DNA from 3 places in the Pseudomonas sp. NPDC086251 genome. Region 2 is predicted to be linked to each of the others. Evidence: predicted binding sites of a transcription regulator. Region 2 holds the regulator's gene; each other region holds the start of a gene.
The links. The regulator sigma-54, encoded in region 2, starts transcription at its own class of promoters, with help from an activator protein. The targets are predictions, from matches to a motif close to ANTGGCATNNANNTTGCTNT.
Positions count from the first base shown of each region.

Region 1: the regulator sigma-54 is predicted to act here: its motif matches at 1,578-1,597, upstream of glnA (glutamate--ammonia ligase).
Region 3: the regulator sigma-54 is predicted to act here: its motif matches at 1,652-1,671, upstream of ACIPL2_RS18050 (flagellar basal body rod protein FlgF).

Region 1 is NZ_JBIVBY010000009.1:131-5,163, forward strand. It holds gene thiI (tRNA uracil 4-sulfurtransferase ThiI) at 1-1,363, opposite strand, end outside; gene glnA (glutamate--ammonia ligase) at 1,694-3,100, shown strand; gene ACIPL2_RS12580 (DUF4124 domain-containing protein) at 3,376-3,885, shown strand; gene ACIPL2_RS12585 (DUF4124 domain-containing protein) at 3,885-4,502, shown strand; gene glnL (nitrogen regulation protein NR(II)) at 4,734-5,033, shown strand, end outside.
Region 2 is NZ_JBIVBY010000008.1:18,092-23,124, reverse strand. It holds gene ACIPL2_RS11600 (HAD family hydrolase) at 1-103, shown strand, start outside; gene lptC (LPS export ABC transporter periplasmic protein LptC) at 111-683, shown strand; gene lptA (lipopolysaccharide transport periplasmic protein LptA) at 670-1,218, shown strand; gene lptB (LPS export ABC transporter ATP-binding protein) at 1,218-1,943, shown strand; gene ACIPL2_RS11580 (RNA polymerase factor sigma-54) at 2,217-3,710, shown strand; gene hpf (ribosome hibernation-promoting factor, HPF/YfiA family) at 3,785-4,093, shown strand; gene ptsN (PTS IIA-like nitrogen regulatory protein PtsN) at 4,106-4,570, shown strand; gene rapZ (RNase adapter RapZ) at 4,573-5,033, shown strand, end outside.
Region 3 is NZ_JBIVBY010000014.1:76,881-81,913, forward strand. It holds gene ACIPL2_RS18045 (sigma-54-dependent transcriptional regulator) at 1-1,397, shown strand, start outside; gene ACIPL2_RS18050 (flagellar basal body rod protein FlgF) at 1,726-2,466, shown strand; gene flgG (flagellar basal-body rod protein FlgG) at 2,512-3,297, shown strand; gene flgH (flagellar basal body L-ring protein FlgH) at 3,349-4,044, shown strand; gene ACIPL2_RS18065 (flagellar basal body P-ring protein FlgI) at 4,072-5,033, shown strand, end outside.

The sequences.
Region 1 (5,033 bases), on a different contig from region 2:
GCAGGTACTGGCGAGTAGGGTCCAGTTCCTTGAAACGAGCGTTCAATGCATAAAACGGCATCGTCTGTACCTCAATGCCAGCAAGTTCCAGCGGCTCGTCTTCAGCGGCATCCGGGTGACGGATGTCGATGATGATCTGACCGGCCAGTGCTTCGCTGACTTCTTCGATCTGCACATCCTGGCCCAATTCGTCGATCACGCGATCGATCGGTACCAGTTTGGCGTTCTCAAGCGCACGCTCAAGGACTGCCATGTCGAACTGTTGTTCTTCGTACTCCACGCGTGGACGCTTGGCGTGGGTCTTGGGGTTCACCGAGATGACCCCGCAATATTCCGGCATGTGCTTGGCGAAATCGGCGGTACCGATTTCGTTGGCCAGGTCGATGATGTCCTGCTTGTGACTGGCGATCAGCGGACGCAAGACCAGCTTGTCGGTCACGCAGTCGATCACGGACAGGTTCGGCAGCGTCTGGCTCGACACCTGGGAAATCGCTTCGCCGGTCACCAGCGCATCGATCTCCAGCCGATCGGCAATACGAGAAGCAGCGCGCAACATCATACGCTTCAAAACTACGCCCATATGACTGTTATCGACTTTCCCGAGAATTTCTCCCAGTACTTCTTCGAAAGGCACACTGACAAATAACACGCGTTGGGAGCTGCCGTACTTCTTCCAGATGAAATGCGCGACTTCCATAACGCCCAGTTCATGGGCCCTTCCGCCCAGATTGAAGAAGCAGAAATGGCTCATAAGCCCGCGCCGCATGATCTGGTACGCGGCGACGGTGGAATCGAAGCCGCCGGACATCAGCACAAGCGTCTGTTCCAGGGCACCCAGCGGATAACCGCCGATGCTGTTGTGCTGGTTGTGGATCACGAACAACCGTTTGTCGCGAATCTCGATGCGAACTTCGATTTCCGGCTCTTTCAGCGAAATTCCGGCGGCGCCGCACTGACGACGCAGTTGGCTGCCGACGTATTTCTCGACGTCCATCGAGCTGAATTCGTGCTTGCCTGCACGCTTGCAGCGCACCGAAAAAATCTTCCCGGCCAACGCATCACCGAAGTGCTGCTTGCACTTGGCGACGATGTCATCGAAGTCGCCCAGCGGGTATTCGTCGACCTGCAGGAAATGCGCGATGCCCGGCATGCAGCTCAGGCGCTCGGTCATCTCCTTCAGGGCTTTGGGCTCGCTGACGCGGGTTTCCAGCTCGAGATTGTCCCACACGCCGTTCACCACCACAGCCGGGTCCAGGTCGCGGAGCACGGTGCGGATGTTCTTGGCCAACTGACGGATGAAACGCATCCGTACCGGGCGGCTCTTGATGGTGATCTCGGGGAAGACTTTTACGATTAGTTTCATGAAAACAGCGCGCGCTGGGCCAGCCGAAAAAGGGGGGCGCGGATTATAGCGGAAATTGCTCAAGGTTTAACCAGTTAATGTGCAGAAGGTTTTGCGCGCACCAAAACAGGTCATTTGTCGATTTTAGCGCCACATTGTAGGGCAAGATTTTCTGCTTTAAGACACTTTGCGCCTTTATAAGCGTGAATTTGGGGCAAAAAACCCATGGTGGGGCACTGGCATGCAATTTGCTCCCTTGTGAGGCAGGTTGCCTTGGCAGAGTATTCGCGCCGGCATCACCCACATTCTAAGGGCATCCACTACTAAGCCCGAAGCCACCCGGAGGACACTATGTCGAAGTCGGTTCAACTCATCAAAGATCATGACGTCAAGTGGATTGATCTGCGCTTCACGGACACCAAAGGCACTCAGCACCACGTGACCATGCCGGCTCGCGACGCGCTGGATGAAGCTTTCTTTGAAGAAGGCAAAATGTTCGACGGTTCCTCCATTGCTGGCTGGAAAGGCATCGAAGCCTCCGACATGATCCTGATGCCGGACGACAGCACCGCTGTTCTCGACCCGTTCACCGAAGAGCCGACCCTGATCCTGGTCTGCGACGTGATCGAGCCTTCGACCATGCAAGGCTACGACCGTGACCCACGTGCGATCGCCAAGCGCGCCGAGGAATACCTGAAGTCGACCGGTATCGGCGACACCGTATTTGTTGGTCCAGAGCCTGAGTTCTTCATCTTCGACGAAGTGAAGTTCAAGTCCGACATCTCAGGTTCCATGTTCAAGATCTACTCCGAACAAGGTTCGTGGATGTCCGACCAGGACGTGGAAGGCGGCAACAAAGGCCACCGTCCAGGCGTCAAAGGCGGCTACTTCCCGGTTCCGCCGTTCGACCACGACCACGAAATCCGTACCTCCATGTGCAACGCCATGGAAGAAATGGGCCTGGTCATCGAAGTTCACCACCACGAAGTGGCAACCGCTGGCCAGAACGAAATCGGCGTGAAGTTCAACACCCTGGTAGCCAAGGCTGACGAAGTTCAAACCCTGAAGTACTGCGTACACAACGTTGCCGACGCCTACGGCCGCACCGCGACCTTCATGCCTAAGCCGCTGTACGGCGACAATGGTTCGGGTATGCACGTTCACCTGTCCATCGCCAAAGATGGCAAGAACACCTTCGCTGGCGAAGGTTATGCCGGCCTGTCCGACACCGCCCTGTACTTCATCGGCGGCATCATCAAGCACGGTAAGGCCCTGAACGCCTACACCAACCCGACCACCAACTCCGACAAGCGTCTGGTCCCAGGTTTCGAAGCTCCGGTCATGCTGGCCTACTCGGCACGTAACCGTTCCGCTTCGATCCGTATTCCTTACGTGTCCAGCCCTCGCGCTCGCCGTATCGAAGCCCGCTTCCCGGATCCAGCAGCCAACCCGTACCTGGGCTTCGCTGCCCTGTTGATGGCTGGCCTGGACGGCATCCAGAACAAGATCCACCCTGGCGATGCCGCTGACAAAAACCTGTACGACCTGCCGCCTGAAGAGGCGAAAGAGATCCCACAAGTTTGCGGCAGCCTGAAAGAAGCCCTGGAAGAACTGGACAAAGGTCGCGCGTTCCTGACCAAGGGCGGCGTGTTCTCCGATGACTTCATCGACGCTTACATCGCTCTGAAAAGCGAAGAAGAAATCAAGGTCCGCACCTTCGTACACCCACTGGAATACGAGCTGTACTACAGCTGCTGATCCGGTAGCGCCGGCTGCACGCGGCGTGACAAAAAAGAGGCTTCCTTCGGGAAGCCTTTTTTGTGCGCGCCATTCAACGGCAAATGATATCCCTGTAGGAGCACGGCTTGCCGGCGAAGGCGATCTCACGGCCGCCTTCGCCGGCAAGCCGTGCTCCTACAGGGAATTCGGCGCCAGGGAGCTTTCAGCAAATCATGCCCAAATGTTAATGACTTGGGCCAACCCTCGTCCCTGACCTATGCTGCAAGCCAATGCTTTGGTTTCCGGTCGATTTTATGGGTCGTGGTTTTCTATTGATGTTGCTGCTGATCGCCCTGCCCGGCGCAGCGCAGATCTACAAGTACACCGACGCCGACGGCAACACTGCCTACAGCAATCAGCCGCCCGATGGCGTCAAGGCGCAGCCGGTGGATTTGCCGCCGCTCAACAGTATCGAACCCCAGCCACCTTCCGCCCCACCGGCTGAAGCCAATAACAGCGAACAACCCGGCAGCGCCTACGAGGTGCTGGAACTGACCGGTTTGCCCACCACCGAAGCCCTGCGCGCCAACAACGGCACCTTCACCGTCAACGTGCTGATCAAACCGCGCCTGCAAGGCCCGCATCTGTTCCGTTTGTTGCTGGACGATCAACCGTACGGTCAGCCCAGCAACGTGCCGATCCTGCAACTGGTCAACATCGATCGAGGCTTGCACAGCCTCGCCGTGCAGGTGATCGATGGGGAAAACATCGTGCAGCAGAGTCCCTCCGTGACTTTCACCGTCCAGCGGGTGCATAAACCTTGATGCGCTGGCTGTTTGGCGCACTCCTGTCGTTGACGGCCCTTGCCGCATCGGCGGAGGTTTACACCTACGTCGATGCCCAGGGCAATCGGGTCTACACCGACCAGCCGGGCTCCGGCAACGCCAAACGGGTGCCGGTGGCGCCGAGCAATCGCATGGCCGCCCACCCCACGGGCGCGGCACCAACCGCGAAGAAAACCGAAGCCATACCGCTCTTCCACTACGACATGCTCCGCGTACTGGTGCCGGAGCCAGACGCGACTGTGCGCAGCAGTGCCGGCGAGCTGATTGTCAGCGTCACCAGCGAACCGGGCCTGCAACGGGGTCATCGTTACCGCTTGCTGCTCGACGGCGAGCCTACGGCAGAGCCCGGCCCCAGCCCGGTATTTGCCTTGAGCAACATCGATCGCGGCAGCCATCACCTGTCCGTGGAGATCCTCGACGAACACGGCCGCACCGTCGAACGCACCGCCAATCAACCCTTCCACATGCTGCGCATCTCCCTCGCGCAGAAACGCCAGGTCAAACCCTGCACGCTCGACGACTACGGCCAACGGCCGGAATGTCCGATCAAAGACAAACCTCCCGAAGAAAAAAACCCCTTCCTGCGTTTCTTCTAACCTCGTTCAGGTTTGCGCACTATATTGGTGCAATAGGTTGCACCGTACCCATTTCCCAACCCATTTTGGTTCGAAAATACCCGCGAACGCTGGCAGAGCGCCACTCAAACGAGCGTCAAACGCCCGTTTCAGGCCTTTGACGCTTCTTTTCGGAGCCTTGGTTTGGTTTTTGCATTTTCCTCGTATCGGCGCGTTATTCACGCGCATGCCCTGCTCCAAAAGAGGTCCTTAATGACCATCAGTGACGCACTGCATCGTCTGTTACTCGACAACCTGACCACCGCCACCATTCTGCTCAACGCCGACCTGCGCCTTGAGTACATGAACCCGGCGGCGGAGATGCTCCTGGCCATCAGCGGCCAGCGCAGCCACGGGCAGTTCATCAGCGAGTTGTTCACCGAATCCACCGAAGCGCTGAACTCCCTGCGCCAGGCGGTCGAGCAGGCACACCCGTTCACCAAGCGCGAAGCGATGCTCACCGCCCTCACCGGCCAGACCCTGACCGTCGACTATGCGGTGACGCCAATCCTC
Region 2 (5,033 bases):
CATCACCCAGGCCCGCGGTGGCGAGGGTGCCGCTCGCGAATTCTGCGAATTGATCCTGCGCGCCCAGGGCCGCCTCGATGCGGCCAACGCTGCGTACCTGTGAGCCAACTATGCTGAGCAAAAAGTTTCGCAACATCCTGGTGTTCGGTTGCATCGCAGCGATATTCGCGGCGGTCGGCTACTGGAACATCAGCCCCGAACGCTTCCTCGACAAGCCTGTGGCCAAGGTCGATGAAACCGCGATCGACTATTACGCCATCAACGCCCACAGCGTGCAGTACTTGCCCGACGGCGGGCTGCAATACGATATGACGTCCGACAAGGTCGAACACCTGAAAGCGACCGAAGTGACGTTGCTGACCAATCCGGACCTGAACATGTTTCGCGGCACCGCATTCCCCTGGCACGTCCAGAGTGAACGCGGCGAAGTCAATCCGGACGGTACTCAAGTCGAACTGATCGACTCGGTACGCATCACGCGTTTCGACGAGAAAAACCGCAAGACCCTGATTACCACCACCCGTATGACTGTGTTCCCGCAGCAGCAATATGCGCAGACCGATCAACCCGTTAGAATCGACGGCGCTGGCGGTGTATCGACAGGCAACGGCATGAAAGCGTACTTGAAAGAAAGCAGGATACACCTGCTATCGAACGTAAGAGGACAGTATGAGGCTCGTTAAAACCCTCCCTATTTTGCTCAGTCTGGGCGCAGCACTGGGAAGCGTGAGCGCCTGGGCTCTGCCGAACGATCAAGACCAGCCAATCCGCATTCAGGCCGACGACGCCCAGCTGGACGACAAGAATGGCGTTGCCACTTACAAAGGTGATGTGATCATCACCCAGGGCTCGATGATTGTTAAGGGCAACACCGTGACCATCACTCGTACGCCGACCGGCGACATCGACGTCGTGACCTCGGTCGGCAACCTCGCCTACTTCGAGCAGCTGCAAGCTGCAGGCGACACCAAGCCTGTCCAGGGTTACGGGGTGACTATCCAGTACCACGCCTCGCAAAACCGCGTCGTCCTGATCGATCGCGCCAAAGTGATCGACAAGGACAACAACGTCACCCAAGGCGAGAAAATCGTCTACGACACGGTTAAAAAGCTTGCGAGCGCCGGTCGCGCTACAGGCAACAAGGTCACCGAGTCGCGTCCACGCATCGACATGGTGATTCAGCCGAAGAAGAAAACCGACGAGCAAAAGGCCCAGTAATGGCAACTCTGAAAGCTCAGCACTTGGCCAAGAGCTACAAGAGCCGCCAGGTCGTGCGTGACGTCAGCCTGTCCATCGACAGCGGTCAGATCGTCGGTCTGCTTGGCCCGAACGGCGCCGGCAAAACCACCTGTTTCTATATGATTGTCGGCCTGGTACAGGCCGATCAGGGTCGCGTGCTGATCGACGATCTGGACGTCAGCCACCAGCCGATGCACGGCCGTGCGAAGGCCGGTATCGGCTATCTTCCGCAAGAAGCGTCGATCTTCCGCAAACTCTCGGTCGCCGATAACATCATGGCCATCCTCGAGACCCGCAAAGAACTCGACAAGGCCGGTCGTCGCAAGGAGCTGGAAAGCCTGCTGCAGGAATTCCACATCAGCCACATCCGCGACAACCTCGGCATGAGCCTGTCCGGTGGCGAACGCCGCCGCGTGGAAATCGCCCGCGCACTGGCCACCAACCCGAAATTCATCCTCCTCGACGAACCCTTCGCCGGCGTGGACCCGATTTCGGTGGGCGACATCAAGCAGATCATCCATCACCTCAAGGCCAAGGGCATTGGCGTGCTGATCACCGACCACAACGTCCGTGAAACCCTGGATATCTGCGAAACCGCCTACATCGTCAACGATGGCCAGCTGATCGCCGAAGGTGACTCTGCCACCATCCTGGCCAACGACCTGGTCAAGGAAGTGTACCTGGGCCATGAGTTCCGCCTGTAAGCGCCAAGGTGCCTGGCTAGTCGGCCGAGCGCTTGTCTCGATAAAAAATCAACAATTTTTTATTGTTACGGCGCTCTAGGCAAACGCGACGCTTCAAAGATTTTCCAGAGCCAGTCGGTTCATTGTGTCAATAAAACTTTGCAGCTTTTTATTGTTACGGCGCTCTAGGCAAACGCTGCAGTTTCGGGCATATAATTTGCTTATGTTTGGCGCTCCGGCGCTCTGTAGTGGATGGCGCATGTGCGCCGGCGAATAAGGTGTTAAGCCCCTGCCATGAAACCATCGCTAGTCTTGAGAATGGGCCAGCAGCTGACGATGACACCGCAGCTGCAACAGGCCATCCGCCTGCTCCAATTGTCGACCCTGGACCTGCAACAGGAAATCCAGGAGGCCCTGGAGTCCAATCCGATGCTCGAACGCCAGGAAGAAGGCGACGACTTCGATAACGCCGACCCCTTGGCCGACAAAGCCGAACAGCTACCCAACGCCGATGTTTCGGAACCGTCCTACCAGGAAACCGCCCCGACGGTGGATAACCTCGAGGAAGGCGACTGGAACGAGCGCATTCCCAACGAACTGCCGGTCGATACCGCCTGGGAAGACGTCTACCAGACCAGCGCCAGCAGCCTGCCGAGCAACGATGACGACGAGTGGGATTTCACCACCCGCACCTCGGCCGGTGAAAGCCTGCAAAGCCACCTGCTGTGGCAACTGAACCTGGCACCGATGTCCGACACCGATCGTCTGATCGCCGTGACCTTGATCGACTGCATCAACAATCAGGGCTACCTGGACGAAACCCTCGAGGAAATCCTCGAAGCCTTCGATCCGGAACTGGACATCGAACTGGACGAAATCGAAGCCGTCCTGCACCGCATCCAGCAATTCGAACCCGCCGGCATCGGCGCCCGTAACCTGGGTGAATGCCTGCTCCTGCAATTGCGCCAGTTGCCCGCCAAGACCCCATGGCTGGCCGAGGCCAAGCGTCTGGTCAGCGATTACATTGACCTGCTCGGCAGCCGCGACTACAGCCAATTGATGCGGCGCATGAAGCTCAAGGAAGATGAACTGCGCCAGGTCATCGAACTGGTGCAGAGCCTCAACCCGCGCCCGGGTTCGCAAATCGAGTCCAGTGAAGCCGAATACGTGGTACCCGACGTGATCGTGCGCAAGGACAACGAGCGCTGGCTGGTGGAGCTCAATCAGGAATCGGTGCCACGCCTTCGGGTCAACGCGCAGTACGCCGGTTTCGTGCGCCGCGCCGACACCAGCGCCGACAACACCTTCATGCGCAATCAGCTGCAAGAGGCCCGCTGGTTCATCAAGAGCCTGCAAAGCCGCAACGAAACCCTGATGAAAGTAGCCACCCAGATCGTCGAGCATCAGCGCGGCTTCCTGGAATACGGCGACGAAGCCATGAAACCGCTGGTACTGCATGACATCGCCGAAGCGGTCGGCATGCACGAGTCGACGATTTCGCGGGTCACCACGCAAAAATTCATGCATACCCCACGGGGTATTTATGAACTGAAATACTTTTTCTCCAGCCACGTCAGCACCTCCGAGGGCGGCGAATGCTCGTCCACGGCGATTCGCGCGATCATCAAAAAACTGGTTGCTGCGGAAAATCAGAAAAAGCCGTTGAGTGACAGCAAGATCGCTGGTTTACTGGAGGCACAAGGCATTCAGGTGGCTCGCCGCACCGTCGCCAAGTACCGCGAGTCCTTAGGAATCGCGCCTTCGAGCGAACGCAAGCGGTTGATGTAGAGCCACGCCACAGCGTTCCAGTGGCAGGCATTTCTGCCTGCCGCTTTATGCACTGGCAACGAAGGAGAAGCTGTATGCAAGTCAACATCAGTGGACACCAACTGGAAGTGACCGAACCTCTTCGCACCTACATCGGCGAAAAACTCGAACGATTGGAACGGCATTTCGACAAGATCACCAACGTTCAAGTGACGATGACGGTCGAAAAGCTCAAGCAGAAAATCGAAGCCACGCTGCATATTCCCGGCAATGAAGTGGTCGCTAACGCGGAACATACCGATATGTACGCAGCGATCGACGCATTGACCGACAAGCTGGATAAACAACTCAAAAAGCATAAGGAAAAGACCCAGAGCCTCCTCCAGGGTGCGACCGGTCGTTAACACTCCCAACTCATGATCCGACTTGAAAGCATCCTGACCCCCGGCCGTTCCCTCGTGAACGTGCCGGGCGGCAGTAAAAAGAAAGCCCTCGAGCAAATTGCCAACCTAATCCATCGCGAAGTGCCGGATCTGGCCATGCAGGATGTCTTCGAGAGTCTGGTCGCCCGTGAAAAACTCGGTTCTACCGGTTTTGGTAACGGCATCGCCATCCCCCACTGCCGTCTGAAGGGTTGCTCCGCACCCATCAGCGCCTTGATGCACCTAGACGCCCCTATTGATTTCGACGCCATCGACGGCGCCCCGGTTGACCTGCTGTTCGTTCTGCTGGTCCCGGAAGCCGCCACCGATGCGCACCTGGAGCTATTGCGCCAGATCGCCAGCATGCTCGATCGCAAGGAAGTGCGCGAAAAACTGCGCAGCGCCCCGAGCAATGAAGCCTTGTATCAGGTTGTCCTGGACGAGCAAAACGGTCAGTAATCATGCGTTTGATCATCGTCAGTGGCCGTTCCGGCTCAGGTAAAAGTACCGCGCTCGATGTCCTCGAGGACAACGGCTACTACTGCATCGACAACTTGCCCGCCGGCTTGCTGCCGGAGCTGGCCGAACGCGCGTTGATTCACACCGAGCTGGCACAACCGCTGGTTGCCGTGTCGATTGACGCGCGCAACTTGCCAAGTCACCTGTCGCGCTTTCCGGAACTGCTCGAAGAAGTCCGCAGCCGGCATATCCAGTGCGATGTCCTGTACCTGGATGCCGACGAAGAAACCCTGCTCAAACGCTTTTCGGAAACCCGTCGTCGCCACCCGCTGAGCAGCGCCAATCGCTCGCTGGCCGAGGCGATCAACGATGAAACCAGCTTGCTCGGCCCGATTGCCGACCTCGCTGATCTCAAAGTCAACACCACCAACCTGAACCTGTACCAGCTGCGCGACACCATCAA
Region 3 (5,033 bases), on a different contig from region 2:
CGTTGCGTCCGAAATTCGAGGCAATTGCCGGGGTCTTCGGCGTCAAGCGTGTAGGGCTGATGCCCAGCGAGCGTCGGCACATGGAGCTTAACGCGTTGCTCGGCGCCCTGGAGTTCCCGGTGCTGTCGATCGACATGGGCGGCTCGATCGTCGCGGCCAACCGCGCAGCGGCGCAATTGCTTGGGGTGCGGGTGGACGAGGTGCCGGGGATCCCCTTGTCGCGCTACGCCGAGGATTTTGACCTGCCGGAACTGGTACGCGCCAACAAGTCGCGGATCAACGGGCTGCGGGTGAAGGTCAAGGGCGACGTGTTTCTCGCTGACATCGCGCCGCTGCAATCGGAGCATGACGACAGCGAAGCCATGGCCGGCGCGGTCCTCACGCTGCACCGCGCCGACCGGGTGGGCGAGCGCATCTATAACGTGCGCAAGCAGGAACTGCGCGGGTTCGACAGCATCTTCCAAAGCTCGAAAGTGATGGCTGCGGTGGTACGCGAAGCCCGGCGCATGGCGCCGCTGGATGCGCCGTTATTAATAGAAGGGGAAACCGGCACCGGTAAAGAGTTGTTGGCGCGAGCCTGCCACCTGGCGAGTCCGCGGGGGCAGTCACCGTTGATGGCGCTCAATTGTGCCGGATTGCCGGAATCGATGGCCGAGACCGAGTTGTTCGGCTACGGCCCTGGCGCCTTTGAAGGGGCGCGGGCCGAAGGCAAGCTCGGGCTGCTGGAACTGACGGCGGGCGGTACGCTGTTTCTCGACGGTGTCGGGGAAATGAGCCCGCGCTTGCAGGTGAAATTGCTGCGCTTCTTGCAGGACGGTTGCTTCCGTCGTGTGGGCAGTGATGAAGAGGTTTATCTGGATGTGCGCGTGATCTGCGCGACCCAGGTCGACCTGTCCGAACTGTGCTCGCGCGGTGAATTTCGCCAGGATTTGTATCACCGCTTGAACGTGCTTTCGCTGCATATTCCGCCGCTGCGCGAATGCCTCGATGGTTTGACGCCGCTGGTGGAACACTTCCTCGACCAGGCCAGCCGACAGATCGGTTGCCCGTTGCCGAAACTGGCCCCTGCCGCCATGGAACGGCTCAGTCATTACCATTGGCCGGGTAATGTGCGGCAGTTGGAGAACGTGTTGTTCCAGGCGGTTTCGCTGTGCGAGGGCGGGACGGTCAAGGCCGAACATATTCGCTTGCCGGACTACGGCGTGCGTCAGCCGCTTGGCGATTTTTCCCTCGAGGGCGGGTTGGATGCGATCGTCGGGCGCTTCGAGAAAGCAGTGCTGGAGCGCTTGTATTCGGAACATCCAAGCAGCCGGCAACTGGGCAAACGGTTGGGGGTTTCGCACACGACCATTGCCAACAAGTTGCGTGAGTACGAGGTCGGCAAGAGCGAGTCATAGCTGATAGCTGTATTGCCTGTGATGGCCCCTTCGCGAGCAAGCCCGCTCCCACATTTAATCGCATTTTTCCTGAAGGATCTCGGTCGAGTGTGGGAGCGGGCTTGCTCGCGAAGACAGTAGTGGCCGTTGCCCAAGGTCAAGCCTTGCCACCAAACGGCATAACACCGCCGGTTTTTCGTCTTCGACACAATCCCCGATTCCCCTCTACACCCCTCAAGTCCTTTGTTTGCCGGGCCCCGCGTCGCCAGAAAAAAGTTGGTCTGCAAATTGCTTATGGCTGATCAGTACAGCAGTGGACGGCAAACGTCCGGCAGGCAGAGGAAAGAGCGTGGACAAGTACCTTTATGTGGCAATGACCGGCGCCAGCCAGAATGCACTGGCGCAGAAGGCTCATGCGAACAACCTGGCGAACATCTCCACCAACGGCTTCCAGAAAGACCTGGAGCAGGCGCGGTCGATGCCGGTGTTCGGCGACAGCTTTCCGGCGCGTGCGTTTGCCCTGTCCGAACGTCCGGCCACCGACTTCTCTCCGGGCGCCCTGGTGGAAACCGGTCGCGATCTCGATGTCGCGGTGCAAGGCAGCGGCTGGATCGCCGTGCAGAACCCTGATGGCGGCGAAAGCTACGTGCGCACCGGCAGCCTGAACGTTGACGCCCTCGGCGTGTTGCGGGCCGGCAACGGGATGCCGGTGATCGGCAATGGCGGGCCGATCGCCGTGCCGCCCGAGCAGCAAATCGAAGTGGGCGAAGACGGCACCATCAGCATTCGTGCGATGGGCGAAGGCCCGCGCGTGATGGCCGAAGTCGACCGCATCAAGCTGGTCAACCCTGACTTCAAGAACATGACCAAAGGCCTGGACGGTTCGATCCACACCAAGGACGGCAAGCCGGCGCAAGCCGATGCCAACGTCAAGCTGGTGTCCGGGTTCCTCGAGTCGAGCAACGTCAACGCCGTGGAAGAAATGACGTCGGTGCTGGCCCTGGCCAAGCAATTCGAGTTGCACATCAAGATGATGAACACCGCCAAAGAAGACGACCAGGCCATGGCTCGGGTCTTGCAGATCAGCTAATTATCAGAACGTCGCGCCGTAAAACAGGCGCACGAGGAGAATCGAATGCTTCCGGCTCTATGGGTTGCCAAAACAGGTCTGTCCGCCCAGGACACCAACCTGACGACCATTTCCAACAACCTGGCCAACGTGTCGACCACGGGTTTCAAACGTGACCGCGCCGAGTTCCAGGATCTGCTCTACCAGATCAAACGCCAGCCCGGCGCCCAGTCGACCCAGGACAGCGAACTGCCGTCGGGCCTGCAATTGGGTACCGGTGTGCGCATCGTCGGCACCCAGAAAAACTTCACCGCCGGCAGCCTGCAAACCACCGAACAGCCTCTGGACATGGCCATCGACGGTCGCGGTTTCTTCCAGATCCTGCAACCGGACGGCACCACGTCCTACACCCGTGACGGTACGTTCCACCTGGACTCCAACGGCCAGATCGTCAACGCCAGCGGCTTCGCCCTGGAACCGGCGATTGTCATCCCGAACGACGCGCAGACCTTCACGGTCGGTCGCGACGGCACCGTGTCCATCACCGTGACCGGCAACCCGGCCTCACAAGTGATCGGCAACCTGCAAACCGCCGACTTCATCAACCCGGCCGGCCTGCAAGCGGTGGGCAACAACCTGTTCCTGGAAACCGCTGCCAGCGGTGCGCCGCAAGTCGGCACGCCAGGCCTGGCCGGTTTCGGCACCACGCTGCAGAACACCCTGGAAACCTCCAACGTCAGCACCGTTGAGGAGATGGTCAACATGATCACCACCCAACGCGCTTACGAGATGAACTCCAAGGTGATCTCCACCGCCGACCAGATGCTCTCGTTCGTAACGCAGAATCTGTAATCAGTCTATGAGGCGGCCATGAGGCTGCCTGCAACACCGTGAGGTAGGGTCATGAATCGCTTCGTTTCTGTTCTGGCAGTGAGTGGGATCACCGTGCTCGCGGGCTGTGTGCCTGTGACACCCAAGCCCAATGATCCCTACTACGCCCCGGTGTTGCCGCGCACGCCGCTGCCGGCTGCCGCGAACAACGGCTCGATCTACCAGGCCGGTTTCGAACAGAACCTGTACAGCGACCGCAAGGCGTTCCGGGTCGGTGACATCATCACCATTACCCTGAACGAGAAAACCCAGGCCAGCAAAAACGCCAACTCGCAAGTGGCGAAAAACAGCAAGACCGGGATCGGCCTGAGCTCGCTGTTCGGTAGCAGCGCGACCACCAACAACCCGTTCGGCAACGGTGACCTGAGCCTGAGCGCCAGCTACGAAGGTGACCGAGCGACCAAGGGTGACAGCAAGGCCGGGCAGGGCAACAGCCTGACCGGTTCGATCACCGTGACCGTCGCCGACGTCTTGCCTAACGGCATCATCGCCGTGCGCGGCGAGAAGTGGCTGACGCTCAATACCGGTGACGAACTGGTACGCATCGCCGGCCTGGTTCGGGCCGATGACATCGCCACCGACAACACCGTGTCGTCGACCCGTGTCGCCGATGCACGCATCACCTATTCGGGCACCGGTTCGTTTGCCGATGCGAGTCAGCCAGGCTGGTTCGACCGTTTCTTCCTCAGCCCGCTGTTCCCTTTCTAGGTGGCTACGTTGAACTTCAAAAGTCTCATGGTGGCCGCTCTGTTGCTGTCCGCAGCCTTCAACGTTCAAGCCGAGCGCCTGAAGGACATCGCCAGTATTTCCGGCGTGCGTTCCAACCAATTGATCGGCTACGGCCTGGTGGTCGGGCTTAACGGCACCGGTGACCAGACGACCCAGACGCCATTCACCCTGCAGACCTTCAACAACATGCTCTCGCAGTTCGGCATCAAGGTGCCGCCCGGTTCGGGCAACGTGCAGTTGAAGAACGTCGCGGCGGTGTCGATCAGTGCCGACTTGCCGGCGTTTGCCAAGCCAGGGCAACAGGTCGACATCACGGTTTCGTCCATCGGTAACTCCAAGAGTTTGCGCGGCGGTACGTTGCTGCTGACGCCGCTGAAAGGTATCGACGGCAACGTCTACGCAATCGCCCAGGGCAACCTGGTGGTCGGTGGTTTTGATGCTGAAGGTCGCGATGGTTCGAAGATCACCGTTAACGTGCCGTCGGCCGGTCGCATCCCTGGCGGTGCCTCGGTCGAGCGTTCGGTGCCGAGCGGTTTCAACCAGGGCAACAGCCTGACCCTGAACCTCAACCGTTCAGACTTCACCACCGCCAAGCGCATCGTCGACAAGATCAACAACATGCTCGGCCCTGGCGTGGCCCAGGCCATCGACGGCGGTTCGATTCGTGTCAGCGCGCCGCTGGACCCAAGCCAGCGGGTCGACTATTTGTCGATCCTGGAAAACCTTGAAGTCGATCCGGGTCAGGCGGTGGCGAAAGTCATCATCAACTCCCGCACCGGCACCATCGTGATTGGCCAGAACGTCAAGGTGTCCCCGGCCGCCGTGACCCACGGCAGCCTGACCGTGACCATCACCGAAGACCCGATCGTCAGCCAGCCCGGCCCTCTGTCCAATGGCCAGACGGCGGTCGTGCCACGCTCGCGGGTCAACGCCCAGCAGGAAGCCAAACCGATGTTCAAGTTCGGCCC